3 regions of the Sulfurovum sp. MH2-6 genome follow, and region 1 is predicted to be linked to each of the others. Evidence: riboswitches for the same ligand, from Rfam matches in the RefSeq annotation. Region 1 holds a riboswitch; each other region holds the start of a gene.
What was found. Region 1 has a riboswitch for cyclic di-GMP ahead of AC4JOV_RS02445 (DUF6701 domain-containing protein). Riboswitches for the same ligand answer to the same signal wherever they lie in the genome.

Region 1 (10,194 bases):
CCTGAAAAGTTCATCGCTCTCCAGTATGTTGGGTGAACTGACACTCAATGTTTTAACAAGCGCTGAACTTTCAGAAGAATCAGAGCTTGAGAGTAGTTCTTTCGCAGATGAAATGAGCATACTTGAGACGGAAGAGGAACCTATTACATTCGGTGAACCAGAAGAAGAGCCTATCGCAATTGCAGAGAGTAAAGATACAGGTGCAGACGCGGATATTATCTCTATACTTGATGAAGATTTTCTCAAGGAACATGAAGAAGAGATCACTATCGGTGAAGAAAAACCTGAAACAGTTGAGGAAGCTGTTGATTTTGAACCGATCGGCATTATAGAGGAAGAAGGGATAGAAGTACCTACCCTCGAAACTGCTGCGCCAGAAGAAGCTGCAGAGGAAGCTGAAAAAACAACAGAACCTATCTATATCGATATTGCGCATGTGAGTGAAACAATCGGTATTACCCCTGATGAGTACAACACTTTCCTGAACGAGTTTATCGATACTGCGATTGCTCTGGAAAAAGATCTGAACAGCGACAATGAAGAAGCACAATCCTCAGCAGTAAAAACCTTGGTACAGCTTTCAGAAGTCCTCCACCTTCCAGAGCTTTCCAATGCTGCCAAAGCGATCGATGAGACTACAGTAGAAGAGCGCGGTACATCTGTAGAAAATTTTTACACTCTGCTTGCAAGGGTCACCACCCAGCCGTCTACCGGTAGCGTAGCTGAAGCAGCAGAGAAAGAAGATCTTTCTCTGGAACCCGAGGCAGCAGAAGAGATGCTCGTTGCGCCGGAGATGGAGCTAGAAGAAACATCTGGAGAAGAAGTGCTTCCGGAAGGAAGTTTCGGTACGATCGATCTTAGTGATGTAAGACCTATACACTTTGACTTCCGCCTTGAAGAAGCTGCAGAAGAGCTCAGCCTTCCTGTAGAGCTGATCGATGAATTTGTTCATGACTTTATTGAACAGGCACGGACAGAAACAGAAAATATGCTTGAGGCCTACAAGCAAGGTGACTTGGACAGAGTCCAAAAGATCGGACACCTGTTAAAAGGGGCTTCCAGCAACCTTCGTATCAACCCGCTTGCAGATACATTGTACGAGATACAGTTCTGCGAGGATAGCAGTAAACTTGAGGCTTTGATCAAAAGCTACTGGGCACACTTCATTGCATTTGAAAAACAAATGGAATTGACATCTAAATAAAGGAAAGAACATGACAATACGTAACAGACTAAAACTGCTTGGACTGGTACCAATCACCCTACTACTTTTACTGGCTAGTTACTTCTTTATCACTTCATATGCCAACTTTGAAAAGGCAAATGCATTGAAGCTGACACTGAGTAACAATGCCAAACTCGATAGCTTGCTTGGACAGCTTGGGAAAGAACGTGGTTTGTCATCTCTTTACCTGGGTAGTGAACAGAAGGATTTCAAAGAGGTTCTGGATAAACAGAGAATAAAGACAGATCAGGCGATTGCAGGACTGAAACTGGAACCGATCTCCAATGACAATGCATACCTCCCGTTTATTGCAGGATTGATCAATAAAGATCTTTCAGTAGATCTGATGAACTATACCCAGATGAGTAAAAACCTTAAAGGAATTACTGAGATCAGAAAGATTGTTGAGAGCAGCAACCCTGACTTTAAAATAGTTTTCTCCGATGAGTTTACAGATAAACTTACCGGCCCGACGCTCAATACACTGCTAAAAGTAAACAACTTTGCACTTGATACAGAGATCACCTCACTTATCTCGTCACTTTCACAACTCTATATCTCCAAAGAGAACGCAGGTCTTGAGAGAGATTATGTTGCATACTTTATGGAGAGAAGATTGTCCATGTCATTTGAGGAGATAGCACTTTGGGATGATTTCAAGACCAAAGCAAACCTTTTTGATATTGACCATGTAACCGATGCCCAACTTCGTACAGAATTGAAAAAACTCATCAATAGTCCTTTAGCCGTTGAGATGCTGGCAGAGCTAGCCGAAACTTCTTCAGCAGTTCAAACAGATGTCGATAACGGGGATTATGCTGAAGAACCGATGGATTGGTTCGCACTTCAGACAAAAAAGATCACACTTCTTTCCAAAGCGGAACTTCTTATCTCTAACACACTCTGGCAGAAGAGTGAAGCCTACCTGGAGAGACAGATCCAGCTTCTTACGATTGCATCCGTCATTCTTTTCCTGAGTCTTCTTCTTGCCTATCTTGCGTATACAACGACAAGAGACCTTTCGAGAAACATCGAAGAGCTTGAAGATGTCCTCAATAAAGCAGTAAATGAGATGAAGAGCAGTGAGCAGTATCTCTCTTCGGATATTGCAGCGATCGAAAACATCGACCTCGATACGCATGAAGGTACCAAAGAGGCTTATCACTTCCTTGATACACTGGTTGAAACTGCAAAAGAGGATAAACTTACAGCACTGCAGGCAAATGAAGCAAAATCTCTTTTCCTAGCAAACATGTCCCATGAGATCCGTACACCGCTCAATGGTATTGTTGGATTTACAGAGATCCTCAGAAGTACCGACCTTAATGCAGAACAGAGAGAGTTCCTTAACATTATCGACAAGAGTTCAGAAAACCTTCTCAGTATTATCAACAACATTCTTGACCTTTCAAAAATTGAAAGTAATAAGATTGAGATTGAAAACATCGTATTTGATGCGGCTGAAGAGTTTGAAAGTGCGGTAGAGACCTATGCCGTCGGTGCTGCAGAAAAGAATATCGATCTCAACTTCTTTATGGATCCTACCATCTCCAAGAAGCTGAAAGGTGACCCGACAAAGATCAAAGAGATTGTTATTAACCTCCTTTCAAATGCCATCAAGTTTACCAGCTACGGCGGAGAGATCAATGTAGAGATCAGAAACGTAGAGAGCAACGAAGGTGAATCGAACATTATGTTCAGTGTCTCAGACAACGGTATCGGTATGACAAAAGATCAACAGTCACGTATCTTTGATGCCTTCTCACAAGCGGATGTTTCAGTTACAAGAAAATACGGTGGTACAGGTCTTGGTCTAACGATCTCCAGCCAATTCGTTGAACTCATGGGTGGAGAACTTCAACTTGAGAGTGCAAAAGACAAAGGAACGACATTCTTCTTTACAATACCATTGGAAGAGGTAGCCTCTACAGAAGCAAACTATGCCAACGCATTCACTGATGTCACCATCGGGAAGTATGAGCAGGATATTCCAACGAAGCTTGATACATACTTTGAAAAATACTTTAACTATTTCGGCAATACCATTAAAAAGTTTGAGTCGGTAGGAGACCTCAAAGAGTTGATTGACAGTGATCAGTGTTCTTCTTTCTGGGTTGATATCGATAAAGCGAAACAAAACATTCTTGATGCACTTCATAATATCGATAAATCCAAACTGATTATCGTAGCAAGTGTGACAAGCAGAAATAAAGTGGAAGAGCTTGGAATTCCACAAGAGAATGTGATCTACAAACCTGTGACTGTCACCAAAGTACAAGAGCTCCTGAGTGCAACTGCAGAGACAAAACCTCAGATCATCGAAGAGGCTGTAGAGAAGCAGGAGACATACTTTGATGCCAGTGTATTGGTCACTGAAGACAACATCATTAACCAGAAACTGATTACACGTATCCTTCAGGAGCATGGTATTACCGTTGATATCGCAAATAACGGTCTAGAGTCCTTTGAGAAACGTAGATCAGGCGATTATGACCTTATCTTTATGGATATTCAAATGCCGGTAATGGATGGTATCGAAGCGACACATGAGATCCTTGACTTTGAAGAGGATGAAGAAGAGGCGCACATTCCTATCGTTGCACTGACAGCCAATGCACTGAAAGGGGATAGAGAGAGATTCCTCGCAGAAGGGATGGATGAGTATATCACCAAACCGATCGAGACAGAAGAGTTGCTCTATATTCTGAACAAGTTCTTGTCGCATAAAGCTGCTACCGAGAAAAAACCGGTAGAAATAGCCGTTACAGAGAGTGAAGAGATCACGATCAATGAAGAAGAAACGGTAGAGATGCCTGCTGTGGACTTGGTTGAGAGCGAGAAAAAGATTCTCATCGCCAAAAAATTCCTGCTTGAAGGGAGAGTGCTCAAACAGGTACTGGAGAATCTAGGACATGGGTATGCAGTGCTTGATGATCTCAATAATCTACAAGCAGAATTGGCTTCCGGTGACTATGATATCGTCTTTACGGATAGTGACCTGGTCACGGAAGAAATAAGCAATATTTCTGATAATATAGCTATAATTACAGCGCAAAATACAAAAGAACAGATAGAAAGTATCATTCAAGAGAATAGAGGATAAGATAGATGGCACTAAAAGTACTAATAGTAGATGATGACTTTATCAACAGAAAACTGTTGCAAACTCTTTTAAAAAAGAACCCGGAGGTATCAGAATCCATTGAAGCAGAAAATGGTTCTGATGCTTTGGAAAAACTTAAAAAAGACCCTGATATCAACATTGTACTGCTTGACATTATGATGCCGGTAGTAGACGGTGTAGAGTTCCTAAAGATATTTAGAGCGGATATGAAAAACTCTCATATCCCGGTTATTGTACTCTCAACAGATGACACGAGAAAAACGGAAGTATTTGAGAATGGTGCGAATGACTTTCTTAGAAAACCGGTCAAAGAAGATGACCTCAAAGCAAAATTGGAGCAGTGGTCTTAAGAACCATTGCTTTAAGCATGTAACACTTCAGAAGCAGAGGATTACTCCTCTGCCAAATCCCCTCTTTTTTAATCTACGAATATCTCTTTAAGTACATCATCGATCGTTTTAACAGGGATGATCTCGACCGCTTCAATAACCTCTTCAGGTATCTCATCCATATCCCTTTCATAGTTTTTAGCAGGGATCAGAGCACGTTTTACTCCGGCGGTATATGCAGCAATGAGCTTCTCTTTCAGTCCACCGATAGGCAGGACATTACCCGTAAGTGTAACCTCGCCTGTCATCGCTACTTCATTATTGATCTTTTTCTCACTCAATACCGATGCGATAGCAGACACCATTGCTATACCGGCACTCGGTCCATCTTTCGGTGTGGCACCTTCCGGTACGTGAATATGCAGATCAAATCGTTTATAGACTTCCGATACATCCAATGCAATACGCTCTTCTTTCTCTTTGAGCGTATGCGGTATGATGGATGAAGAGACAGGCAGTTTACGCTCATCGATCAATATCTTGACAACGGAGTGTGCAATACGCACGGACTCTTTCATCACATCACCGAGTTTACCAGTGAGCTGCAATGCCCCTTTGCCTTTGATCTTGATCGCCTCGATCGTTAAGACATCACCACCTACTGCGGTCCATGCCAGTCCATTCACTACACCGACCTGCGGCTCAGGATGAACCGGTGAGATCTCAAAGACTTTTTTATCCGTAAACTTCTCTAGGTTCTTTTTACTGATTGAAACTTTGTCCAAGCTACGGTCTTCAAGAAGTTTTCTCGCACTCTTACGCATAAGGTCAGCCACACGTCTTCGAAGGTTTCTTACCCCTGCTTCCCTTGTGTAATCACTGATAAGCAGTTTCAATGCCTTATCGCTGATAGAGACTTCATTGTTTCTCAATGCATGTTTTTTGATCTCCTGAGGGATCAAATAACGTCTTGCAATCTCAAACTTCTCTCTTGGAGTATAGGAGTTCAATCCTATGAACTCCATCCTGTCACGCAGCGGTGCAGGGATACGCCCTACTTCATTGGCCGTAGCGATAAAGATCGCCTTGCTTAGGTCGATATTGAAGTTCAGGTAGTAATCACGGTACTTTACATTCTGCTCAGGGTCAAGTATCTCAAGCAGTGCCGCAGTCGGATCCCCTCTCATAGAACGCCCTACTTTATCGATCTCATCCAGTACGATCACCGGGTCCATACTTTTACCTTCGATCAATCCCTGCACAAGACGGCCCGGCATCGCGCCGACATAGGTACGTCTATGACCTCGAAGCTCATTCACATCTTCCAGACCACCCAAAGCGATACGGACCAGCGGTCTACCCAAAGCCGTAGCAATTGAGTTTGCCAATGACGTTTTACCCACACCCGGAGGTCCTGCAAAACAGAGTATCGCCCCGCTGGTCTCTTTTTGCTTCATCCCTCTTAAGGATGCAAGCTCTCGTACCGAGAAAAACTCGACGATACGCTCTTTGGGTTTTTCTAGTGAGTAGTGATCCTTGTCCAGCTCTTGCGCTACCTTCTCTACACTGAGGTTCTCTTTGGTATATTTGCCAAACGGCAGGTCAAGTACCCACTCCAGATAGCTTTGCAGTACATTGGCATCCGCAGATTCCGGATGCATACGTGCAAAACGCTCCAACTGCTTACTGATCTCCTTATAGGCATCTTCATGCATGTGGGGCTTCAGTGCTTCGATCTTTTCCCTGAAGTTGGCGATCTCCTCTTCACGCTGCGTATCGATACCAAGCTCCTGCTGGATCTCTTTGAGCTGTTCTTTGAGGAAGTACTCTTTATTGGTCTGTTCTATCTTACTGTGTACTTTCGTACGAATCTCTTTCTGGATCTTCGCTGCTTCGATCTCGGAAGTGATCACATCGATCAGTGCAAGCAGACGTTTCTCGATATTCAGTTCGATATAGAGTCTGTAGGCCACCTCTTTATCCAGCTTCAACATGGAAGAGACAAGATCGGCGATACGGTTAGGCTCATCGTTCTCCTCTATCGTACGCAAAAGGTCAGCCGGGATATTACTGTTAAGAGAAGAGAGTTTTTTGATCTTGGTTCTGAGTATATCCATCAGTGCATTGGTTTTCAGTTCATTATAGGGTTCCAGCTCTACTGTATCGATCATCGCCTGATTGATCTCTCCCTCGGTGCCCTCGACGATCTTTGCACGGGAAAGCCCCTGAAAGAGTATCTTTACCCTCCCGTCAGGCAGGTGCACTTTACGCATAATGGAGCCTACAACCCCTACTTTATACATCGCATCAAAATCTCTTTCTCCCTCTTTACCGCTCACTGAAGAGGTGACAAAGAGCAGAGAGTTATTCTCCATCGCCATGGTAGCGGCATCGATATCTTTCTGATTACTCAGAAAAATAGGACTGATCATAAACGGGTAGAGAAAGAGTTCGTCTTCTACGACCACAGGCAACTGTGTGGGAAATGCATCATAATCACTTAATTGCATACTAATATTTCCTTTGTTATTTCCATAAAATTTCTTCTGTAAATGTCTACCAGACTATATCAAACTGATAGCGTGTTTCTACTATTTTCACTTAGGCTACCGCAAAAAGATTAACGGTTTTCAACCGACTGCTACCTCACGTTAGTCAAAAACACGACCTACGATCCCCTGTTCAGGAGGGGTGATATCACTCTGCTGAATCACAGAATCTCTGTTTTTATCCCTGTATATCTTTGCCGCTTTCTCTTTGCCTGTACGTTCATAGAGTGCTGCAATATTTTCATTGAGAAGATACTGTGTCATATAGAGCCTGACGAGCATCGTCTCTATCAAAGGATGATAGTCCGACCCGGGATAACGGCTGAGAAAGATCTTTGCATTAAGGATGGTATCCTGTATCAACTTCTGATCCTTGTAAACATCCTTAATCCCCAAAAAAGAGGCCTTGATCTTCAAAAACTCGATATATTCACGATTGCTGCCTGCCCCGAAACGTTTGTTATACTCATCCAGATAGAAGTTGGCAAGCAGATACTCCTCCTGGCTCATATGCGCATGCGCAAGCATAATGATCGCAGACGGCATCATAGGGGAACGCATATGTTCACTTTTGAGCGAGACATAGTAAGCATCAGCTTTGTCCATATACCCGCCGGAGATACTCTTTGCTATCTTCTGATACCAGTAGAGCGCCGGCTTATTGAACTCTTCGACTGTACTCTCATCGCTTCCGCACCCTACAAGAAAAAAGGAGATAAATACTCCTATAAAAACTGTTTTCATCATCTGTAACATCTATCATCACTCCCTGTGAAGTTCTTTAACTCTCAATATCATAGCTCAAAATACGTAAAAAGCGTATTAGCTTCGAGAGATTCCAATCCATTATTTACATTAGAAAGAATTAAGTAACCTTATGCCATCATTAAACAATTGTAGGCCAAACCTATTGCGAGATAGGGACGGAAAGCCACGGGTCTCTTGTAGACAGCCGGGTTGCTTAATAGAAGTAAATTGGTTATTTATTTTACATTAATGTGTTTGGTCTCTTTTGTAGCTTTTTATTATATTTTTTAGTATAATAATAAGAAGCGGTTGGAAAGGAGGTTCCATGCAGTATCTGACCTATATCATTAAAAGATTTTTTTTGATTTTATTACCTTTTCGTAGAGTGAAAGGGAGTTTTATTTCTTTAGTCTCAGGCATCCTCATACTCTTTGGGGGTATCTTGTATGCAGAAACAGAACCGAACAATGGTTGTAGTGAAGCCGAACCGGTACTTGCATTCGGAATCTATACCGGATTAGTTCAAGGTTCCAGTAGTTCGGGAGATAGAGACTACTACTCGTTTGATGTTCCCGCCAATGGAACGCTAGAAGTCACCATCCATAACAATACAAATAAAATTTTAAATTACTCTGAGCTGAGAAACCCTTTCTGTCCTACGATTGCATCCGGGTCTATAGGGAATAATGCTTCAACACTCCTTACCATTCCCTCAACTTTGGCAGGGAAATATTTTATCTACCTGGAAGGGGACAGTGAGAATGTTGCGAATGCATATAATATTTCTGCTCGATTTACACCGAATGATCCGTCAGAGGGGAATGACCTGAAAGTAACAAAAATAGCAAATGTTGAAGAGGCTCTGATCTATGATCGTTTTTACTATACGGTGAGTGTAAGTAATATCGGAAATCAAAATGCCACAGATGTAAATCTCACCGATACACTGCCGGATGGTATGTCGGTTGATCTGGATATGACCAATGGCCTTACAAGCGAATGGGACTGTAGAGGTGAAAATAATCTTACTACGGGATTAGCTTACGGTATCGTAAAGTGTACACTGGATGGAGAACTTGATACAGGAGAGATTTCTATCTTCAGGCTGCATGTCCGTGCACCATCTGCGCAGCCTAACTCAGGAGTGGTGACAAATACCATAACAGTGGAGAGCGCACTGCCGGATGTGCATCCGAGTGACAATACCTTTACGGAGACGACTGGTATAACAAATGAAAAAGATACTGCCGAACATCTATGTTATACGGATATGACCCCATTACGTACAGTAGACTATAACAGCACCTGTGAAATGAAAGGTAACTTCTACTATGGAAGTGGATGTGAAGCGTATGTAGCGGTCAGAGAGTACAATGCAACGACTGTACTGAGTGATATAAAACTCTATAAGATGTATGCCCCGGAAACAAAAGCCGGTTCTTGTGACTATATCGGCTCCACATCAGGAGGGGCAGTGGGAGATGACTGTAACGATATCTCACATGCTACAGAGTATGGATCTTATACGCAAGGGTATGCCATTCATATCGATCACAACCTGGTAAACAATATAGAGGTACTCCTCCATGACAGCGGCACCTACAATACCCCTAGGATAGATGGTATTGCAATGTTCGGTGACTACTACACCGCACTGGGATTCCACCATAAAGGCCGTATCTATGAATGTAACGGGACCAGTGAGGGGGGTGTAACAGTCACATCGAGTGCAGACCTGATAGATACCCCTATCGATGGGAGCAATGCCTCCACCTATAATGCACATGCTGCAGATGTAGAGGGTTCGCTCAAATATATCCAGACGATGGTTGCCGGGATGCCAAGCAGAGAGGTCACCGGTGTACACCTCAATCTTGCGGGAGAAGCTGTCCCGTATGAAACACTTACAGGGATCCCCTACTCCATCGTACCCTATATGTCCGATGATACTTGTTCGTTGACAATAGACAATATCATCAACCCCAATACAGGGCAGCAGCTCGTCCTTGACATACTGCCCGATACTATCTCTGCACAGAATCCGATGATCGTACCGACCTCCGTCTCAAAAGCATCCAGAATGCGGTTGATCTTTGTCGATCCAAACTCTCTGAGTGTCGAAGGGCAGAACTGTCTGGCAAACAGTAGTACCACCGGTAACTTTGCCAGACTTGCGCAGTGTGTGAACTCCGAGGTTCAGTATAAAACTGCCTTTGGACA
Region 2 (10,194 bases), 660 kb from region 1:
TAGTCATTACCATAGGTGATCACACCTCTTGGGTCGGTTTTACTTACGATATATCTTTTCGGATCTAGCATGATCTGTTCATTTTTCGGGGTAGGGCTATGCATCTGTTTTTCCTTCTAAAATTAGCTGTTTTTGAGAAGCGCATTATACTTGAAAGTTATTTAAGTTAAACAATATGAATTATTAAATTTTGTTATTTAACAAAATTCATGCTGCCTGGTGGACTATTTATGATAAAATTTCATCAAGATGATTCTCAGGAGGAATGTTATGGGCAATAAAGATGCGTTTATCAATGAACTGAAAGAGTTCAATGTACATCATGATCACAGATTAAGAGTGATGGAGAATGCAGTGAAGGGTTTACTGCCGGAAGAAGAGGCCTGTGTGAAGCTTTTTGATTGTCCGATCCACAAATGGATGGCAGAGAGAAAACCCCTGCTTAACAAACTCTATGGTAGTGAGAATATTAGAGTCCTGGAGGCACGTCATGCAGAGTGGCATGAACAAAGTGACAAAATATGTGGGATACTTTCGTCAAAAAATGAGAATAAAGGCGGATTGCTGGGTAAGGTGTTTGGAAAAAAACAGGAGATGAACGAAGGCGAGCTGGATAAGGCTATGTCTTATGTGGCTGATTTAAAAGAACTTACCAATACGATCGATTCTACCTTTGGGCGCATGATCAAAAGAGCCAATGCGATTCAGAACGATATGTTCGAAAAGAACGAATAAAAGTGTAAATAATGGCCTATGATCTAAAAGATAAATTGGTGATTGCGATCTCTTCAAGAGCACTGTTTGATCTTGAAAAAGAGAATCGTATCTTTGATGAAGAGGGCCTTGAAGCCTACTATGATTATCAGCTGAAGCATGAAGAGACTCCCTTGGAAGTGGGTACGGCATTCCGTTTTGTCAAAAACCTGCTGGCGATCAATAAAAGTTTTGATGACAAGTTGATCGAAGTGATCATCCTCTCAAGAAATAATGCTGCTACCGGACTTCGTATCGGGCGTTCTATCGCACACTATCAACTGGAGATAGAACGCAGCGGCTGGACAGCGGGAACCTCAGTCGCCAAATATCTTGATGCATTTAAGGTCGACCTTTTCCTCTCTGCGCATCCTGCGGATGTGCAGGATGCGATCAATGCAGATGTCGCTGCCGCAACGATACTTCCTCACAAACCAACGGTCGATGTTGAATCGGATATGGTAAAGATCGCTTTTGACGGAGATGCTGTGATCTTCGGTGACGAGAGTGAGAGAATCTATCAGGAGAAAGGTCTGGAAGCCTTCCTCGCACATGAACGTGATAATGCTAAAAATCCACTGAGTAAAGGTCCCTTCTTCAAGTTTCTGAAGGTCATCTCGGATATCCAGGATAGATTTCCGATGGAGAAGTCTCCGATCCGTACGGCACTGGTCACTGCACGTAACTTCTCCACCCATGAGAGGGTGCTTCGTACACTTGATGCCTGGGGTGTACGTGTCGATGAAGCGTTTTTTCAGGGAGGGGTACAGAAGTATGAAGTGATCAAGGCGTTCGGCGCGGATATCTTTTTTGATGACCAGGATACACACTTGAAGTATACGGCAAAGGATACCCCCCTCGGCAAAAGTTCCCTATAGGTGTTAACCGGACACCTACTCAAGAAGTTTCAGTCAGGAAGTCAATTTATATATAAAATAATATGAATTTATTTTTATTTTACATTTGCTTTATTAAACCTTAAGAATAATACCCCTATAATTAAAACGTTATTAAATATTTGAGTTTTTAAATATTATTTGTTGTGCCAAACTTGTTGTGAAGCAAGGACGGAAAGCCACGGGTCTCCAGCAGACAGCCGGGTTGCCAAATACTTCTTGAGGAAGAGAGTATTCTTTCGTTTTTTGTTTTCTCCTGTTTTCCATTTCACATTTAGTATTTATTCAGTTTGTTGTGCCAAACTTGTTGCGAAACAAGGACGGAAAGCCACGGGTCTCCAGCAGACAGCCGGGTTGCCAAAGTGAATTTTACGCTTCGTTTGTACAACAAAAAAAGCCCTCTTTATTGTGAGTAAGCTATCTACTTCCTTATAGAAGCACGATATGGTTTACGTTGAGACAATTCAGATGGTATGTAAATTTGTTATAAAGGAAATAGGGAATGAAACAACTTATAGCTGCTTTAGGCTTATCTTTAAGTGTGATACTCTCTGGATGTGGAGGAGGTAGTACCTCAGATTCGGATATGGCGACAGTTACAATGAGCGTGACTGATGCACCTGTCGATGATGAAAATGTTTTGGGTGTCTATGTGACATTTATCGGTCTTCAATATCAATATGCTGACAGCAATGAGAGCTGGAAAGAGGTAGATTTCAACGAAACTACGATTGATCTTTTGAGCCTTCAGGACGGAAACACGTCAATGCTTAACAAAGTTGAGCTTCCGGCTGGTGTGATCGATCATGTACGTTTCAAGCTTGATACAGAAAAATGTTATGTAGAGACACTTGGCGGAAGAGCATATATGAAGGTTCCAAGCGGTGATCAAACAGGTTTCAAAGCGATCGGTAGCTTTACGATCCCGGCAGGTGGTACTGTAAATGTGACAGCAGACTTTGATCTTAGAAAATCTGTCAATATGAATGCAAACGGATATAGCTTGAGACCAACAATCAAGATCGTTGACAATATCCAGGTTGGAGAGATCAACGGTACAGTAACTGCAGATATCAATGAAACTTCTCAGGCAATTCTTTATGCCTATGCAAATGATACGTGGGATGACAATGAAACAAATGCCACAAACAACTTCTCAAATGCTGTACTTAGTACAGATGCGACTGATGGTGACTTCACCTTGCCTTGGTTGACGACTGGTACATATGACCTTGTATTGGTAGAAAACAATGTTAACGGTGAGTTTGAAACTGTTCTAGGCTTTATCAATAATGTTGGTGTAGAAGCGGATACAACAACAACGATAGATATCAATGATACAACACTAGAACCATATCTCCTATAGTCATTAATTTTTTGAATATCTCCTTATCCTCCTCTTTTGAGGGGGAGTTTTTCTTACTTACTTTACGTATTTCAATTCTCTATCTTTACCTGATACTTTTACTTATAGTAAACTGATGGCATTTTTTGATGTATATTACAGTGCGATCTAAGTATGGCATGGGTAACAGTATTTTGGATCCCTAAGCATATCGAAGTACTTTACGGCGTATCCTTTTCAAAGGCTACTATCTGTACCGTAACAGATAGGGTAGCAGATATCGGGTTTATACACTTCATTTGGCTACCGATTAAAAAGCGAATACTATATATTTTTTTCGATAAATTATGCTATATTCCTGAAATGGAAAATTTTTTTGCCGAATGTCTCAAACATACCATTTCTTTTTTCGCAATAATTGATCCGATTGGTGTGAGTGCAGTGATGCTTTCACTTTTAGGGGAAAATATAAATAAACAAACTATTTCTATGGTCTCCAGACGAGTAAGTATTACGATAGTGATAGCATTTTTTGTCGTACTTATAAGTGGTAATTTTATCCTCAACCTTTTTCATATCGATACAAATTCTATAAAGGTCATTGGTGGAATAGTATTGGTTTTAACAGCCCTGGCGATGATCCAATCTGATCAAGATTCAATGAATCAGAAACTGACGAATGGAAAGCGCAATTTAGAGTTGGCAATAATTCCTATTGCAATTCCTATAACATTTGGACCCGGTATCTTTTCAGCTATTATTATCGTCAGAGATCAGGTACAAAACATGGGCCAACTTCTTGCAATAGTCGCTGCATTTTTAGTCAATGCTTTGATTGTTTATATCGTTTTTAAAAATTCTATTCATATAAAATCTTATCTTGGGGAGACAGGTCAAAGCATTATTACAAAACTTATGGGCTTGATAGTTGGAGCGATCGCCGTACAATTTATAATATCAGGAAGTGTCGCACTTGTTAAGAGTTACCTGTAACATGGTTAAATGTCATTTTAAACCATGGGCCGATTCTGCTACTGCAAAACGTTAAACAAATAATCTAACCAGTTTTTCCACAGGATCTTCATCCGTGTAGATCGTTGTATGTCTGATGTTGTATTGCATAAAATGTGTTTGCATCGCTTCATCATGTGCGTTGAGCATGGTCAGATAGTTTTGGATACCCGAAGTACCAAAATCGGTATGAAGGCTTTTTGTGCTTTTAGGGTCATCCAGTATCACTTCTCCCAGCTTTTGAGGCTTCTCTTCTTCCCTGTGCCGTACGATAATGGCGATCACTTCGTGTTTCTGTGCGAGCAGTGAGAGGTCAATAGGCTCCAGGAAATCTCCTATCATAAAGAGTAGGGAGCGTTTATGAATATGGCTAGAGAGTGTCTGGATAGCTTTTTTGTAGTCCAGTGAGGTATGCAGTATCTCTTGTTCATAGAGCGCTTTGGAGAAGTACTCTATATGGTAGAGCTGTTTCGTCGGAGGCGTAAGGGTATAGTGATCGGTATAAAAATTAAACCCGGTAAAAAGATCATTGTTGTGATGGACAGAGTAGCCAAGGAGCGTAGCGATCTCCGTGAGGGTATGTTGTTTAAGGTTATCCTCGCCAAAGTAGAGACTGCCGTCCATCATCGCTGCAACAACGACTGAGAGTTCCCGGTTCGCATGAAGCTCTTTGATATAGGGACGCCCCAGTTTAGCCGTGATGGTCCAGTTGATCTTTCTGACATCATCGCCGACCTGGTACTCTCTCAGTTCACTGAAGTCATAGCCTTCTCCATGCATCTTGGAGAGGTTGTTGCCCGCAAGCAGGGTGTAGACCTGGTATCTGGCTTTGAGCTGCAGGGTTTTAAGTGCGAGTGACATTACGGTACAGGTACTTCTTTGACAATTTTGGAGATGATCTCATCCGGGTTGATCCCCTTTGCTCTGGCCTCATAGTTGAGTACGAGACGGTGACGCAGCACATCATGCAGTACGAAGCCGATATCGGCAGGTGTGACGTGGTCATTTCCTCTGAGAAATGCTTTGGCCTTTGCCGCCTTATAGAGGTCTATCGAGGCTCTGGGGCTGGCACCGTACATTAGGTCATTTTGAATACTCTCAAGACCGAATCTTTCCGGTTCTCTGGTTGCTGTAATCAGCTGTACGATATAACGCTCCACCTCTTCATCAACATGGAGAGTGCTCACTTCGTCTCTGAGTGCCTGAAGCGCTTCTTTGTTAAGCACAGTTTCTACCGTCTCAAAACTTTTAGTTGCAGCCTTTCGCATAATGGTCAGCTCATCCTCTTCACTGTTGTGCGTGACGACCAACTTCATCATAAACCTGTCCAGCTGTGCTTCAGGCAGTGCGTAGACTCCCTCCTGTTCGATAGGGTTTTGTGTTGCCATGACCATGAAGGGAGGTTCGATCCTGAAGGTCTCATCGCCGATGGTTACCTGGCGTTCCTGCATCACTTCAAGGAGGGCAGACTGTACCTTGGAAGGAGCACGGTTGATCTCGTCTGCCAAGAGCAGATTTGTAAAGAGCGGTCCTTTTTTGATACCGAAGTCATTGGTCTGGGGATTATAGATCTGTGCACCAATGATATCCGAGGGAAGCAGGTCCGGGGTGAACTGTATGCGTTTGCTCTCAAGTCCGAGCGCCTTGGAGAGTGCATTGATCGTTGTTGTCTTTGCAAGCCCGGGGACACCTTCAACCAGGATATGCCCGTCACTAAGCAGTCCGATCAGCAAACCGTCTATCATCTGCTCCTGGCCGATAACGGCTTTGGAGAGTTCTTTTTTGAGTGCCTCTATTTTCTTATGCATTGAGTTCCTTTTTTATCGCTTTAAGGTTAAGCGGTTTTTTTCCATAGATATGTGCTTCAAGTTTCTCTATCGCCGGAGCAAACTTTTTACTATCTTCTGCAATGAGCAGGGTAAGCAGTGCTTTGGGATCACTGGTTTGGTTTATCTGTTGTATAAGAGGATCCTCCTTGATCTTCTCTTTTTTGTACCATTGTACACTCTTGGCGGTGAAAAAACCTGAGAGAAAGACCGCCATATAACCAAGCAGTGTACCGATCCAGGACCAGTCAGTGGCTTTTATCGGTGCAGGAGAGTCAACTTTATCCAGAAGTGTGGCATGTGCGACAGGCGTAATCTTGAATTCTTCTTTTGGTACGGTCAGTATATAGCTTGTTTGTGTCTTAGGATTAAAGGCTCGGATGTTGATCTCATCAAAAGTAAAGCTTTGCTCTGCACTTATGGCCATGGGATAGGTGACAGTGTTATCGGTATGTTTGGCACTGCGTATGGTTTTTACCTCCGGGGTCTCTTTAAAGAGTGTATACTCTTTTGTGGAGAGAAAGCTGTTTTCAAGTATCGGAGGGTAGCCTCTCCCTTTTATCTCTACAGTGAAGGGGATCGGTTCATAGGCATTGGCTTGATGCGTTTTTAGCTCATGCGTCAGCGTAAAATCTCCTATCAGCTGTGTCCCCTCGGGAAGCGGCTTAACAGCCAGCTTCAAAGGCGCTAATGCAATGGGAGTATCAGTCGTCGTAATACCCTTTACGTTATCCCTATCCCCGGAAAAACTATAGGCAACATCCTCTTTGGTCGTCACCTTTTGGATCAGTTCAAAACCGATCTCTATCTCGCCGCTTTTGAGCGGATAGAGAAGGTAGGTATAGTGGATCTGTGCATTTTGGTAGCTGTCTTCCTCTTTTACATCCAATCGGTGGAACTCATACGCTTCACTCTCTGTCAGTGTAAAATCAAAGAACATCACTTTAGCGTAGTCTGTCTGTTTGATATCAAAAGTGAGAACCACAGCTTCTTTGACAAAAACCCTCTCTTTGTCAAGCGATGCATTTGTAGTAAACCCATTTCCGTAGAGTAGGCTAATACTAAAAAATATAAATATTGATATTGTATGTTTACCAAGGCTGTTTTTCATGGATATATCCCTTGTTGATCATTTCATAAATCTTTGAACTAAGCGGTTGTTCCTGTTTGCTCTGTTTATCTTCAATCAGTTTCATCTTCTCTCTGTTATTGAGTTTCTGTTCACTGCCGCCGCTCCCCGAACCGCTGCTGGGCTGGTCTTCACTGCGTCTCTCTTTGCTCTCATCTTGTTCTTTTTCTTCAGAGTTGGAACCGGAGCTGTTTTGTGACTTGGGATGGGCAATGCCCAGAGATGCTTTCTTCTCCTGAAGCAGGGCGATCAAGGCCAGGTTGGCTCTGGCATCATCATCTTCTCCCAACTGTAATGCCTGAGTGTAGTATCGCTTGGCCTTCTCATAGGAGTGGAGTTTGGCATGTGCATTGGCGATATTGTAGTAGAGCATCTGTTTTACCTGAGGAGAGGTAGAACGGATACTTTGATAGATTTTGATCGCACGCTTATACTCTCCAAGTCGGTAATAGCTGTTTGCCAATGCTACCTGGCTTTGCAGGGTTATGGTTCTGAGACTACCCAGTATCTCTTTTGTACGGTTGTACTCCTCTTTTTCATAAGCATTATAGGCACGCTCCAGTGTGAAGAGATCAAAGAATGAGGCGTTTGCCTGAGAACCGAACAGCGCAGCAAGTAGTATAAGGTACTTCACTCCGCGTGTATGAACCAGTAAAAAGAGTAGAAGTGCGACAAGGAGAGGGAGAGGATAGAGCTCCAGGTAGGAGTGGCTCATCTTGCTGATCTCCTGTTTCTCTGCATCGACTGCATCAAGCGCCTCTTGTAACGCATCTGCAGTCGCTTCAGGCGAACCTTTCGGTGTGATATAAGTGCCACTGTTTTCTGCAGCTACGCGCTTAAGCAGTGGATTGATCCGTGAGACTACAAGGTTTCCTTCCTTGTTTTTTAGATAACTTCCATCAGATTTCGAGATCGTTGAACCTCTGGTGGTACCCATCGCCAGGACAATCGGACGGATACCGTTCTCTTCTATAATACTATTTAATATAGTATCCTCTCTCTCCTCACCGCCGTCACTGATAAGGATCAGGTTCTTTTCCTTCATGGGGAGTTCCGAAACTTTCTTTAATAGTTTTTCAAGCGAGGTCCCATGGGTAAGGATATGATCAAGTCTTAAACTTTTCAGTGCCAGTGAGATCAGCTGATGGTCTGTGGTCGGTGGAGAGAGGAGAAGCGGGTTGGTCGTAAATGCGATAAAGGTGATGTTGTCATTGATGTTTTTCGATAAAAAAGATTCTATGGTTTGGACAGCATATGCATAACGGTTGGGGGCAATGTCATCTGCCCGCATAGAGTAGGAGACATCAAGGGCGATAATGATCTCCTGTGCTTCTACTTTTCGCTCCTGGGCTCCTTGATCCACGACAGGTCTACTGAGAGCAACAAGAAGAAGCGTCAGTACAATCAACTGTATCGTATCCGTGATCTGCTTGGAGCGGTAGTAAAAAAGTACACCGATCGGCAGCAGGAACCAAAGTAAAGAAGGGTAGAGGATACTCATACAGCCTCCTTGGTGAAGCCCTTTGAGAAAATCCCGCGCGAAGAGAGTATCAACCCCAGGAGCAGGAGTGAAGCAAGTGCCATAGGGTAAAAGGCTAGAGCGTTTCGGTTGAGATAGTTTTCTGAGCGTATACTGCTTGGTTCAAGCACCTCTATCTCCGCATAGATCTTAGCCAGATCCTCAGCATTGGTTGCTGCGTAGCTTTGTGCCCCGGTCTCTTTGGCAATAGTCTCAAGCAGACCGGCATCATAGTCACTCTTTTGTCCGATACCGATGGTATAGATTTTGATGCCGGATTCCTTGGCTTGTTCTACTGCCTTTCGAGGTGAAGTACTGCCTGCATTGTGATGGCCGTCAGTGAGCAGAACGATCACCTTGCTTTCAGCCTCTCCAAAACTCAACGTATGCATTGCCTGCATCAGTGCATCACCAATGGCCGTACTCTCTCCGGCCACGCCTACACTACTCATATCCAGTAGATAAGATACCCCATTCAGGTCATAGGTGAGCGGTGAAGCGGTATAGGCAAACGTACCGAAGACCACCACCGCGATATTGTCATCCAGACGTTTCTTTACGAACGCTTTGGCAAGCTCAATGCTTACTTCAAAACGGTTTTTGAAACGATCCTTGGTATGAAAACCGCTTTGAGCCATTGAACCGCTGGCATCAAGTACCAGGGCAAGGTCACGTCCCCGTTTGGTGTTGTTGGAACTTGGATCATAGAGATAGGGGTCAGCCAGGGCAACAACCATCAGGGTAAATATGGTGATCTTCAGCCAAAGGGTTAAAGAGAAGAGGGGTATATGCGAGCGTATCCACGCTATTTTTGCAAAATAGAAGTGCCTGGTATGTACTTTACACCATATAAAACAGGGGATAAACAATAATAACAGTAAAAACCAGGGTGCACCAAATGATATCTTCATAACGTCGATTGTAACATAAAGAATTATCCTTTAATATAATTTCTTGTACAATGAGATATGGTACGTTTTATCCTGATAATTTTGATGTTTAGTATCGTTACATGGGCGGAGCAGAACGCTTCTGTGGAAGAGAAGACGTGGGCGGATGAGTATCATCAGTTTTTTACCAAAAAAATTCACCTCTTTTCCCACCATCTTGATAAAAAACTTTCATCTTATGAGTACCTTTTTGAAACCAATGCAACAACCATTGCTACAAAAAATCATACGTCTGAGAAAGTATCCGAACCGGCGGTCAATGACTGGTTCTCATCATTCTTTAAAGATGAAATTTTTGATGAAGTTTATACAAAAAGTTATCTGATCGTACGTGGGACTGCCGAGTATGATCATCGTACCGGTGATATAAGCTTTTCGGGAAAGATGAAGGCTTCGCTTGCTTTACCGAAAACGGAGAATCGTTTACACTTTTTTATTGAAGACAGTGACGATCTGGATTCCAGAGGGTTCGGCAGAGAAACACGTAATAATGTAGGGTTAAGATACTTCCAAAAAAATAAACGTTTAATCAAGAGTTCTTTTTCTCTTGGTCTGCATAGTTATGATGATCCTTATGTCAGAACGACTTTGTGGTTACCTTATCAGATAGGTGCATGGAGAAACAGAATTACTCAGAGGTTCCAGTATTCGATAGACGAGAAATTTGAAGAGGAGACCAGATTCTATTTTGACAGAATTTTGGATGATGATGATTTTGTAAGGTTTTTAGCGGCGAGGTGGACAAAAGAAGAAGTTGACGGAATG
Region 3 (10,194 bases), 200 kb from region 1:
CAATATTTATTTTCAGTTAAGTTACATCATCTTATAATGAGAAATAATATCACAAGGAGTTATTATGAAAAAGTTAACATGTTCTATAGCAGCGGCATTGGCATTGAGTACATTTGCAGTAGCAGGTGGGGATATCGAACCGGCAGTAGCTCCGGTAGAAGAGGTGATGGCACCGGCTCCCGATGAAAGCGGGTTCTATATCGGTGGGGCATACAGTGCGGCAAGCAGTGAAACAGATTATTATCGTACATACGGTCAGGATGAATACGATAATTGGGAAGAGTTCGGTTCCGCCGACATGGATAGCAGCGGTTATATGTTGTTAGCAGGATACCAGTATAACAAATATATCTCCATTGAAGGTAGATACTGGGGATCCAACTATGAGTATAGTGAAGAGTATACCAATTACTATAATGGTCGAGAAAATTATGATGGCAGTTGGAGTACAAATGATGGAGAATTCAGTGCATGGGGTATCTATCTGAAACCGATGTATCCTATCGGTGAAAAGTTCACGGTATATGGATTGCTGGGATATGGTAATGCGGAGATCGATATGGAAGCATTCGGTGATGAAAAACTGTTGGATGAAAGCGGATTCCAATGGGGGCTTGGTGCTTCCTATGCACTCAGTGACAACATCTCCTTCTTTGTGGATTATGTACAGTTAGCAAGTGATGCAGACGGTTATTATGATTATAATGCCGGTCAGATACAGCCTTATTATGACTACAATTATGTGGAATGGGAAACTTCCCTTTATACGATCAATGTAGGTATAACCTATAAATTTTAACTTGTCTCTGCCGGGTTTCAAATCCCGGTAGATGATGTGTCTATTCAGTTAGTTTCTTCTAATTATTTCGTTTACCTTTCCAGCCTTGACTTTAAATAGAAAGAGTTTTTATTTCCGAAGAAGATCATAGCTTCCAGATCAAATATACTGCATGACCTGACAACATCCCGGAAGATCATCTATTTCATTCTATCGATGCTTTGCAATGATAAACAGGATACCATGCATACCACTGCTTTCCTTTTATGGCATGAGATTCATAGAAAAAGTCTGACTGCTTAAGCGCCCCCTCCCATTGTGATCGTGTAGGGATAGTGTTGATACCCTGAAAGAAGTAACGGTGGATAATCTCATATTCTCTCTTTGAGAGGAGTCCCTCTTGGTGATCCGATTCAATGCATGCAAAAACTTTTTTATTATCCAACAGGGCACTCTTTTGATCATATGCCTGATTGACGTACCCCTGCAGGCGCATACTTAAACCAAACTCTGCCTCATCGATCTTACCGCTTCTAAATGCTTGAAGCAGTGTTGATCTACTCCACTGGTTATCGGATACAACCTCTTCCGGCATAAGGCATTGTCGGGTAATAAAACTTCCCCCATTATCCAACATGAGACGAATGGAATGAAGCAGAGGCATATAATTCTCTAAAGGATGAATATTTCCGAAAATGCCGTCCCCGACAATGAAACCGGGCTTTTTATCCAAAAATGCTTCCAGATCATTCCAGTCTCCATGAATGATCTGCTCTTTAGATCTGAAGGCCGGATCCAGCCAGTCCTTATAGGTCTCTATAGAGGCGGCACTGCAATCGATCGAAACCAGGAGATCACAATGCTGTACGGCAATATTTCTTAATTCGGGTGTCATCCCCATAACGACACCTATCTCACATCTCTTTGGAAGATAGCGGGCATACTGTTTGATCTCCGCTTCATTGGGAGAACCTGCCGGATACCTCTGATGCCTACTCCCATCCTCTACCCTTGAGTCTACGACTTTTTGTGTCCAATCCATGCCTCTTCCTGTCTAGTCAATATTTTCATCGTTTAATCTTTTGCGAATCATTTCAACCAAGCCATGACGGATCAACTCCAGATGTTTGTTGAAAATCTCTTTTTCTGCTTTTAGAAAAATCGTCATGCTTGCATTAATCTCAAAAATCAATAGATTCATATCCTTGTCAATATAACAGTCAATCCCAAAATAATCCAACTGCAACCGTTTATAAATTTCTGAAATGATCGGTTGGATCTTCGGCTTTATTTCCGATCCAAAACTACTGGCTGCAATTTTCTGCAAGGCTTCAGGATGTGCGATCTGATTGCGATGATGTACCATCCACTCCTCACTGACCTTGAGGTGTCTGAGATAGACTTCACCGTCAATCACAATCAACCGATACTTCTTATACAACCCCTCTTCCCGGTACTCTACGAACTGCGTCAGATAATACTCCCTTCCATCCAGAGGAAAAGCGTAGAACTGCTCTGATTCATCCTCTACCCTGATCGTGCTGATACCGCCATGATCTCCCGCCTGTCTGAAAATCACAGGATACTCAAACCCCTCCTCCTTGATGATCCGGTGAATCTCTTCCGAGGATTTGGGTGCGATCCTGACCGTTTTGGGGACCTGAAGCTTTTCTATACCATCAAGCGATAGGTAGATCTGATCTCTGCTTGTTCTCACTACATGGGAAGGAGTATTAAAAAACGGTACCTCCGATGAGATAGCTTGATAAAACTGATCCGCCTTCTGAAGTGTTATCTTATGCGTATCGGGATCGGAAATTTCATTGAATACCCCATGAATCATCTGTCGGGGAAGCTCCTGGTCACTTCTCGTATCCAAAATCATTTTTATTGTTTGAAACTGATCGTTTGCGATATATTGGCTGATATTTGCACTTCCCCTATTGCGCCACTGTATATTGCCTTGTTCATCTATTTGTGCAATCCTTACCTTGCGGTCATCTGCCAATCCGCTGATAAATAAAACATTCTTTTTCAACATTCTCTTTCCCTTCTATTGCCCGATCGGTTCTCGATTGTACTCATATCTATTTGAAATACTTTCAAGAATATCGCCTGTTGCCAAAAAGCTCTGCTTCATTGTTGCCGCATAAGAGAGATTCTTATGCAGCATCTCCTCCAATTGCTCAACAGTTTGACTGTCTGCTATAGTATTTTTGACGGCTTTCAGTACTTTTAACCCCTGCTCCTTGATCCGCGCATCTTCAAATCCTTTCATCGCTGAAAGCTTGAGCATTTCAGGATCCTGTTTTTCTGCTCTATGATCAAGTGTTTCATCCAAAAGCAACCCTTTTATCAGCATGATAAGCGCCTTTAAGAGCCTGGCATCTCCACAGGCATCGTAACCCCTGAATTCAATCACGTAGTTCCCTTTTCTATTTTGTAATTGTGCTGCCTTTCTTGCCTTATTTGCTTTTTTATAGGTTCGATAGGATAATCCATCAAATAGCTTTCCCTCATAGAAAGGAGATGAAAAACTAAAAGGGATGATAAAAGGCGTGTAGTAGTTAAGCTTATAAATCAGATCCATCATCTGCTCTTCTGTATAGCCTTTTATCGACACATTCACATGAAGCCCGTGCCACAATAATGCATTGACCGCTATCTTCAACTCTTCCGGTGTACGTAGATCAACTTCTGTCTGATTTAAGGGGTGATCAAATATAACACTGTTTTTAAAAGGGTGTAAACTGGTGAGCAACGGAGAAAAACCAAAGCCTTTTGCTATCTTCATAAGTACGCGGTAAGAAGTCGTGAATTCACTCACCAGCGCATCAATATCTCTATGAGGCAATGTTCTGATTTCCAGGCCTTTGGGAGTAGTCTCAAGAAGTTTTCCCTCTCTATCATACCGTTCAAACCCTTCTACATAACATCGTTTCGGTTTTCTCTCCAATGACTTACAATCAAAAAACTTATCATCATTTTCGAAATAAGGGAATGCATCTACGATCTGTTGAAACACCGGAAACTTCGCTGTTTCAAAATCCAGATAGGTCCCATTCTTATCCTTAAAGACAAATTCATGTTCAATACCGATTTGCACCATAGCTATTTTCCTTTATCTCTTAACATCTCAACCAAAGCTGAACGTATCATTTCTATATGCTTTGAAAAAAGCGTCTTTTTGCTTTTGGTAAAAACATTCATATTGGCATTGATTTCAAAAATCAGCAGATTCATATTCTCATCGATATTGCAGTCAATACCAAAATAATCAAGCTTTAAACGATGATATATTTCTGTAATAATGGGTTGGATCCTGGGTTTTATCTCTTTTGTAAAACGATTGGCAATAGCTTTTTTATACTTTTGACTCTCTTCCTTATCTAACTGACTTCCTGCATGCACCATCCATTCTCTGCTGAAAATTGCATGTCTGATATAAACCTCACCATCAACAACAACCAGACGGTATTTTCCATAAATTCCCTCTTGATCCGTATAATCTACAAACTGTGTGAGGTAATAATCCCTTCCATCCAGGGCAAACGGAGAAAATACTTCTCTGTCATTATCGACTCTTATCGTACTGATACCTCCATGGTCACCTGCCTGCCTGAAGATAACAGGATATTCAAACTTCTCATTTTTGATCACCTCATAGATATCCGAAGGTGACCTTGGCTGTATCTTTACTGTCTTGGGGACACGGAGTTTATCTATCCCCTGGAGCATTCTATAGATATTGTCCCGGGTTGTCTGCATCACCAGGGAGGGAGGGTTAAAAAAGGGGAGATGCTTGGAAACCGCTTGATAGAAATCCTCCGTTTTCTGCAGTGAGATCTTATGGGTATCAGGATCAGATATCTGGTTAAAGACCCCATGAATCATCTGTCGAGGAATTTTTTGATCTTTTCTCGTATCCATAATGATGCTCGACCTGCTGAAATAATCGTTTTTTAAAAAATTGATTAAATTGGCACTACCGCTTCCACTCCATTTAATGTTTCCGTTTTTGTGAATTTGATCAATTTTAAGTGCACCATCATCAGGGATACCATTGATAAATAAAATATGTTTTTTTGCCATGCACTTCCCTTCCAAACAATGTTTAACCCTCTAAAAGAAAGATTAAACTAACTAAATATGATGAATACATTATACTCACAAAAAGATGAAAAGTCTCCTTAGCGTAAACGTGCCAAACAGCGGGAAACACATCATCAACTTAATGAATTTACAAAGTTATTTTAAGTACCATAAGTAAATGTTGAGTGAAAAGGAGAAAAGATGATTTTGAAAAAATTAGAAGATGGGGTAGTCGTTTCAGCAGTAGAGATCATCTCTTTTGATGTGAAGACAGAAGACCGGAAGGCAACAATCAAAGTGGTGCTGGATGATGCGCAAAACAGTGAAGTCACCTATCATCAGGAAGCGGGAGACAAACATATCTTTCAAATTGTGGATGAAAATAATGATCTCATTAGAGTCATCCACCAATAAGCGGTTCGGAGAGACAGATTACTCTATCAGTTCCCTTGGTATATCAGAGGAGAGTGCCGTCGTGATCTCATAAGAGATCGTCCCAAAGTGTTGTGCTGCTTTTTGTGCATCATCCATAATGCATAGTGACTCTTTTTCACTCTCAAAACTTATCAGGTCCATGGATACCCGGCCAAGTACTTCCAAGCCTTCACTCGTCCGGTAAGCTGCCTTGTCACTGGCTCTCAGCCATCCGTCACCATAGCCGATATTATAGGTGGAAACCACCATGTCTCTTGGAGCGGTATAGCTGCCGCCGTACCCTACTCTCTGGCCTGCTTTGAGCACTCTTGTGGCAACTTTTTTTGCATAAAGTCTCAGCACCGGCTTGAGATCTGTCCTGTCAAACCCCTCAGGAAGTTCATCATATCCGTAGGCGGCGATACCCACACGTACCATATCATCATCAAAACTTCTTGTACGCAGGATCGCTGCAGAGTTATGCGAGTGAAACCGTACACTCTCAAAACCGCGTGCTTTAACGCTCTGCTTCACCAGTCCAAAGTACTTCTTCTGCCAAAAGTAGTCTGATCCGAGTTCATCTGCAGACTTGAAATGGGTCATCACACCCACCAGGTTCAAACCCTTTTCCGTGATTATGTCCAGCGCTTCATCCAGTTCGCTGAGAGCAACACCATTACGGTGCATACCGGTATCGACTTTAAGCTCTATACGGCATCCTTTCTCTATACCGGATAACTGTTCGATACTGTTGATCGCAAAACTGCAGACCTCATCCACCCTGCTCTCTCCGGCGAGTACGACGACACTCTCAAAGAACTCTTTGACCTCTTTAGCTTCCGTGTAATCACGAACCACAGCATGTTTGATACCGTACTCACTGGCCAGTGTAGCTATCAATTTGAGACCGTGTCCATAGGCATTGTCTTTCAGTACAATGGCTATTTTCTCTTTAGAGCCGGTTTTTAGCGTGATTTGGTTAAGATTATGATAAAAATTTTGTCTACTGATCGTTATATATGCCATGAAGGAATTATACCCCAAATAGACAAAAATCACCCCTAAATAAAGGTAAAAAATGGATTGGATGACAATTCTCAAAATTATCGGTTTTATCTTAACCGCAGTGGTCCTTTTTGCGCTTGTCAAAGAGTTAAAAAAAACGATCAAAGATGCCAACAACGGAAAACAAAATGAAAGGTGCGATCTAGACTGATGAAACATATGGTTGCAGAGTGGGAAAGACAAAAGCTTGTACTCCTGTCGTTCCCCCATAAAGGAACAGACTGGTATGATCCAGAAAATGAAAAGAGTTTAAACGAGGCGCTCAGCCCGTTTATCCGTATCGCACAGGCCATTGCCTACGCACAGCCTGTATACATTATCTGTCAAGACAAGCAGGAGATATCCGATATGTTCTGCTCGACACGCAACATGACATTTATCGAGATACCGACAAATGATACCTGGATACGCGACTACGGATATCTCTCCATCAGAGAAGAGGATGAGCTCAAACTGCTCGACTTCACTTTTGACGGATGGGGAGGAAAGTTTGAAGCATCGCTTGACAACAGTGTCAACAAAGTACTTCACAAGATGGGTTATATGGGCACTACACCGCTTGAGACGATCGCCTTTGTTCTTGAGGGCGGTTCACTCGAGAGTGATGGAGAGGGGACGATCCTTACTACCTCTGAATGCCTCTGCAACCCAAACAGAAACGGCGGGTTAAGTAAAGAAGAGGTGGAAGCAAAACTTCAGGAGACCCTCGGTGCTTCAAGAGTCTTGTGGCTTGACCATGGGTATCTCTCGGGAGATGATACCGACTCTCACATCGATACACTTGCACGTTTTGTCAAGCGTGATACGATCATGTATGTCAAGTGTGAGGATCAGAGTGATGAACACTATGATGCACTCAAAAAGATGGAAGAACAACTGCAGAGATTTACAATGGTTGACGGAAAACCTTACAACCTGGTAGCGCTTCCGATGTCTGACGCGATTTATGATGAAGAGGGGCGTCGTTTACCGGCTACCTATGCAAACTTTCTGATCACAAACGAGGCACTCATCTACCCGACATACGGTACACCGCAGGATAAAATTGCCCATGAGGTATTTGCAGCAGAGTTTCCGGACAAAGAGATCATTCCGATCAATTGTCTCAAATTGATAGAACAGGGAGGCAGCCTTCACTGTTCTACGATGCAGGTGGCCTACTAAGGCTACAGACTGCGCCCGAAGTTCTGAGCCCAGTAGGTCTGGTACTGATCCGTTGAAGGATAGTAAGCCATACCTACCTCTGTAAAGTGCTCACTCATAAGATTTTTACAGTGTTCATCACTGCGAAGCCATGCATCCATTGCTGCTTGTGTCGTTTTTTGCCCTGCAGCAATATTTTCACCGATGGCACGCCATCTATAGTCAGAGTAATGCATACGCTCTCTCAAATTACTCCCGCGTCCTAGCCTCATATCAACAGCTGCCCTATCGTTTCTGGTACCTGATCCATCATGGCTGAAGTGGCTGCTCTTGGCCATATCATAGCTGTGTTCATACGCAGCCTCATAGAGCCTGTCACTCCAGACCAGCGGTTGTACCGGTCCCATGCGACCATACCTACCGCAAGACCTTCTCTCTGAACGGACTTTATTGATCCGGGCGAGGAACTCTTTTTGCTCTGATTTGGTGATAAAAGAGGGGGAAGCGTGCGCTCGTTTTTTCTTCATACTGTTCGTCTGCGAAAGATAACTCTTTTCACTCTTCACGATACTGGTATGTGCAACCTTACTCGAACCACATCCCGTAAAGATAAATAGTGTAGCTGACAACAGTGCAGCAATAGCGGTACTCTTCATATACTTTTCCTTTGAAGATAAAAAATAATGAGGAAAAGCAAAAGTTACATGCAGCTAAGAATGTGCAACCTGGCTATCTTAATCCTTAAGACCCATTGGCTTTCCGTCCATATCTCACGATATGTTTGGCTTTTAACATTTCCTTGCTATAACTATATAAAAATACGGTTTAATAAAAAATAAAATTATGCTAAAATTTCTACCATGAAAACAGCACTTATCCAACAGAAATTTTATGGCAATAAAACCGAAACCATCAACGCTACTGCCTCGAAGATAGAAGAGGCTGCAAAAAATGGAGCAGAACTGATAGTGCTGCAGGAACTTCACCAGAATGAGTATTTCTGCCAAAGTGAAGATACCAAATTTTTTGACTATGCTGCCCACTTTGAACAGGATATCGCTTTCTGGTCTGAGATTGCAAAAAGGAATCGTGTCGTACTTGTCACCTCACTGTTTGAAAAGCGTACCGCAGGTCTCTATCACAACACGGCCGTGGTCTTTGAAAAAGATGGTACTGTTGCGGGGAAATACCGCAAGATGCATATCCCTGATGACCCGGGCTTTTATGAAAAGTTCTACTTTACACCCGGAGACCTCGGGTTTGAACCCATCGATACATCCGTAGGCAGGCTGGGAGTGCTCATCTGCTGGGACCAGTGGTACCCGGAAGCTGCAAGAGCCATGACGCTTCGCGGTGCTGAAGTGCTTATCTATCCGACAGCTATCGGATGGTTCGATGCGGACAGTAGCGAGGAGAAGGCACGGCAGGTAGAGAGCTGGATCACGATCCAGCGTTCTCATGCTATTGCCAACGGTATTCCGGTTCTTTCGTGCAACCGTGTAGGGTTTGAAGCTGACAGTTCCGGCGTGATGGACGGCATACGTTTCTGGGGCCACTCTTTTATCGCCGGAGCTCAGGGAGAGATACTGGCACAGGCAGGAAGCGAAGATGAAGAGATACTCTACGCGGATATCGACCATACCCGTACCAAAGAAGTACGGGATATATGGCCGTTCCTGCGTGACAGACGTATCGAATCTTACCACTGCCTGCTCAGACGTTACTGCGACGAGTAATTATCTGGGTTTTGGGAGGTGCCCTTTATGATAATTTGATACAATATCCCAAATTTTACACTCGGAGAGATAAGATGTATGATGTAACCCCTGTTGAGAAAGGTGCACCTGTACACTTTAAAATGCCTGATCCGGCATTTTACGAAGCATTGGGATATGAAGGTATGAAAGACCTGATGTACCGTTTTTATGATGAGATCTATGAGAGTTCTATCGCCAACTTCTTTCCTCAGGATGAAGAGGAGTTTGAAAAGGTCAAAGAGAGAAATGCACGCTTTTTTATCCAGCTCTGTGGCGGACCGAACGTGCATATAGAATCAGAGGGGAAAGACCTCAACGAATATATGATTCGCCTGCATGATGAGTTTTCCATCTATGAAAAAAGCCGCTATGAGTGGCTTGGATGCATGGAGACAGTACTGCGTGAAACGGATATCCCCCAAGAGCTCAAAGAGAACTTCTGGAAATACCTTGAAGCCTTTTCCAAACTGACGGTCAACAGCTTCACAGACGGCAGCCATTTTTATGCTGCCTATACACAGGCCGTCCAGGACAACTAAGCAGGTAGCAGATGAGGAGCGTAAAGCAAACGTGAACTGCTTCACGTTTGTAGCTTTGGAACCGGAACGGTCGTAGCGAAGTGAAGCCGTGTAGGCACAGGTAGCAGGTAGCAGGTAGCAGGTAGCAGGTAGCAGGTAGCAGGTAGCAGGTAGCAGGTAGCAGGTAGCAGGTAGCAGGTAGCAGGTAGCAATTTTTCATAGACTACTTGAACAAAACCTTAAAATAAAAGCATTTTAAAAAAATGCTTACCAAACTTACTCCTTACTACCTACTCCCTGCTCCCTACTTTTTATTTTCAAACCACCACATAAATGCAAACATAAGCCCGGGAGTTTTTGCGACTGCTTCATCAAATATAAATGACTTCGCCTCTGCTGTCGGCAGATAGAGAACTTCGATCTGTTC

Region 2: linked by a shared signal. The riboswitch ahead of AC4JOV_RS05925 (DUF4382 domain-containing protein) and the one ahead of AC4JOV_RS02445 (DUF6701 domain-containing protein) in region 1 are both predicted to bind cyclic di-GMP.
Region 3: linked by a shared signal. The riboswitch ahead of AC4JOV_RS01515 (CAP domain-containing protein) and the one ahead of AC4JOV_RS02445 (DUF6701 domain-containing protein) in region 1 are both predicted to bind cyclic di-GMP.

What each region holds. Positions count from the first base shown of each region.
Region 1 covers NZ_CM178170.1:505,077-515,270, reverse strand. The annotation lists gene AC4JOV_RS02470 (Hpt domain-containing protein) at 1-1,204, shown strand, start outside; gene AC4JOV_RS02465 (hybrid sensor histidine kinase/response regulator) at 1,215-4,328, shown strand; gene AC4JOV_RS02460 (response regulator) at 4,334-4,699, shown strand; gene lon (endopeptidase La) at 4,768-7,188, opposite strand; gene AC4JOV_RS02450 (outer membrane protein assembly factor BamD) at 7,330-7,983, opposite strand; cyclic di-GMP riboswitch class I at 8,118-8,192, shown strand; gene AC4JOV_RS02445 (DUF6701 domain-containing protein) at 8,417-10,194, shown strand, end outside.
Region 2 covers NZ_CM178170.1:1,165,188-1,175,381, forward strand. The annotation lists gene AC4JOV_RS05910 (PAS domain-containing protein) at 1-104, opposite strand, end outside; gene AC4JOV_RS05915 (hypothetical protein) at 271-735, shown strand; gene AC4JOV_RS05920 (5'-nucleotidase) at 747-1,631, shown strand; cyclic di-GMP riboswitch class I at 1,788-1,862, shown strand; cyclic di-GMP riboswitch class I at 1,937-2,011, shown strand; gene AC4JOV_RS05925 (DUF4382 domain-containing protein) at 2,152-3,015, shown strand; gene AC4JOV_RS05930 (MarC family protein) at 3,169-3,987, shown strand; gene AC4JOV_RS05935 (DUF58 domain-containing protein) at 4,039-4,866, opposite strand; gene AC4JOV_RS05940 (AAA family ATPase) at 4,866-5,813, opposite strand; gene AC4JOV_RS05945 (BatD family protein) at 5,806-6,942, opposite strand; gene AC4JOV_RS05950 (VWA domain-containing protein) at 6,923-8,461, opposite strand; gene AC4JOV_RS05955 (vWA domain-containing protein) at 8,458-9,390, opposite strand; gene AC4JOV_RS05960 (hypothetical protein) at 9,475-10,194, shown strand, end outside.
Region 3 covers NZ_CM178170.1:304,789-314,982, reverse strand. The annotation lists gene AC4JOV_RS01560 (porin family protein) at 65-799, shown strand; gene AC4JOV_RS01555 (class I SAM-dependent methyltransferase) at 984-1,820, opposite strand; gene AC4JOV_RS01550 (ATP-grasp domain-containing protein) at 1,833-2,819, opposite strand; gene AC4JOV_RS01545 (glutamate-cysteine ligase family protein) at 2,832-3,887, opposite strand; gene AC4JOV_RS01540 (ATP-grasp domain-containing protein) at 3,890-4,870, opposite strand; gene AC4JOV_RS01535 (hypothetical protein) at 5,072-5,284, shown strand; gene AC4JOV_RS01530 (alanine racemase) at 5,303-6,310, opposite strand; gene AC4JOV_RS01525 (hypothetical protein) at 6,363-6,500, shown strand; gene AC4JOV_RS01520 (agmatine deiminase family protein) at 6,500-7,513, shown strand; gene AC4JOV_RS01515 (CAP domain-containing protein) at 7,516-8,148, opposite strand; cyclic di-GMP riboswitch class I at 8,209-8,288, opposite strand; gene AC4JOV_RS01510 (carbon-nitrogen hydrolase) at 8,353-9,228, shown strand; gene AC4JOV_RS01505 (globin domain-containing protein) at 9,303-9,788, shown strand; gene AC4JOV_RS01500 (NUDIX hydrolase) at 10,072-10,194, opposite strand, start outside.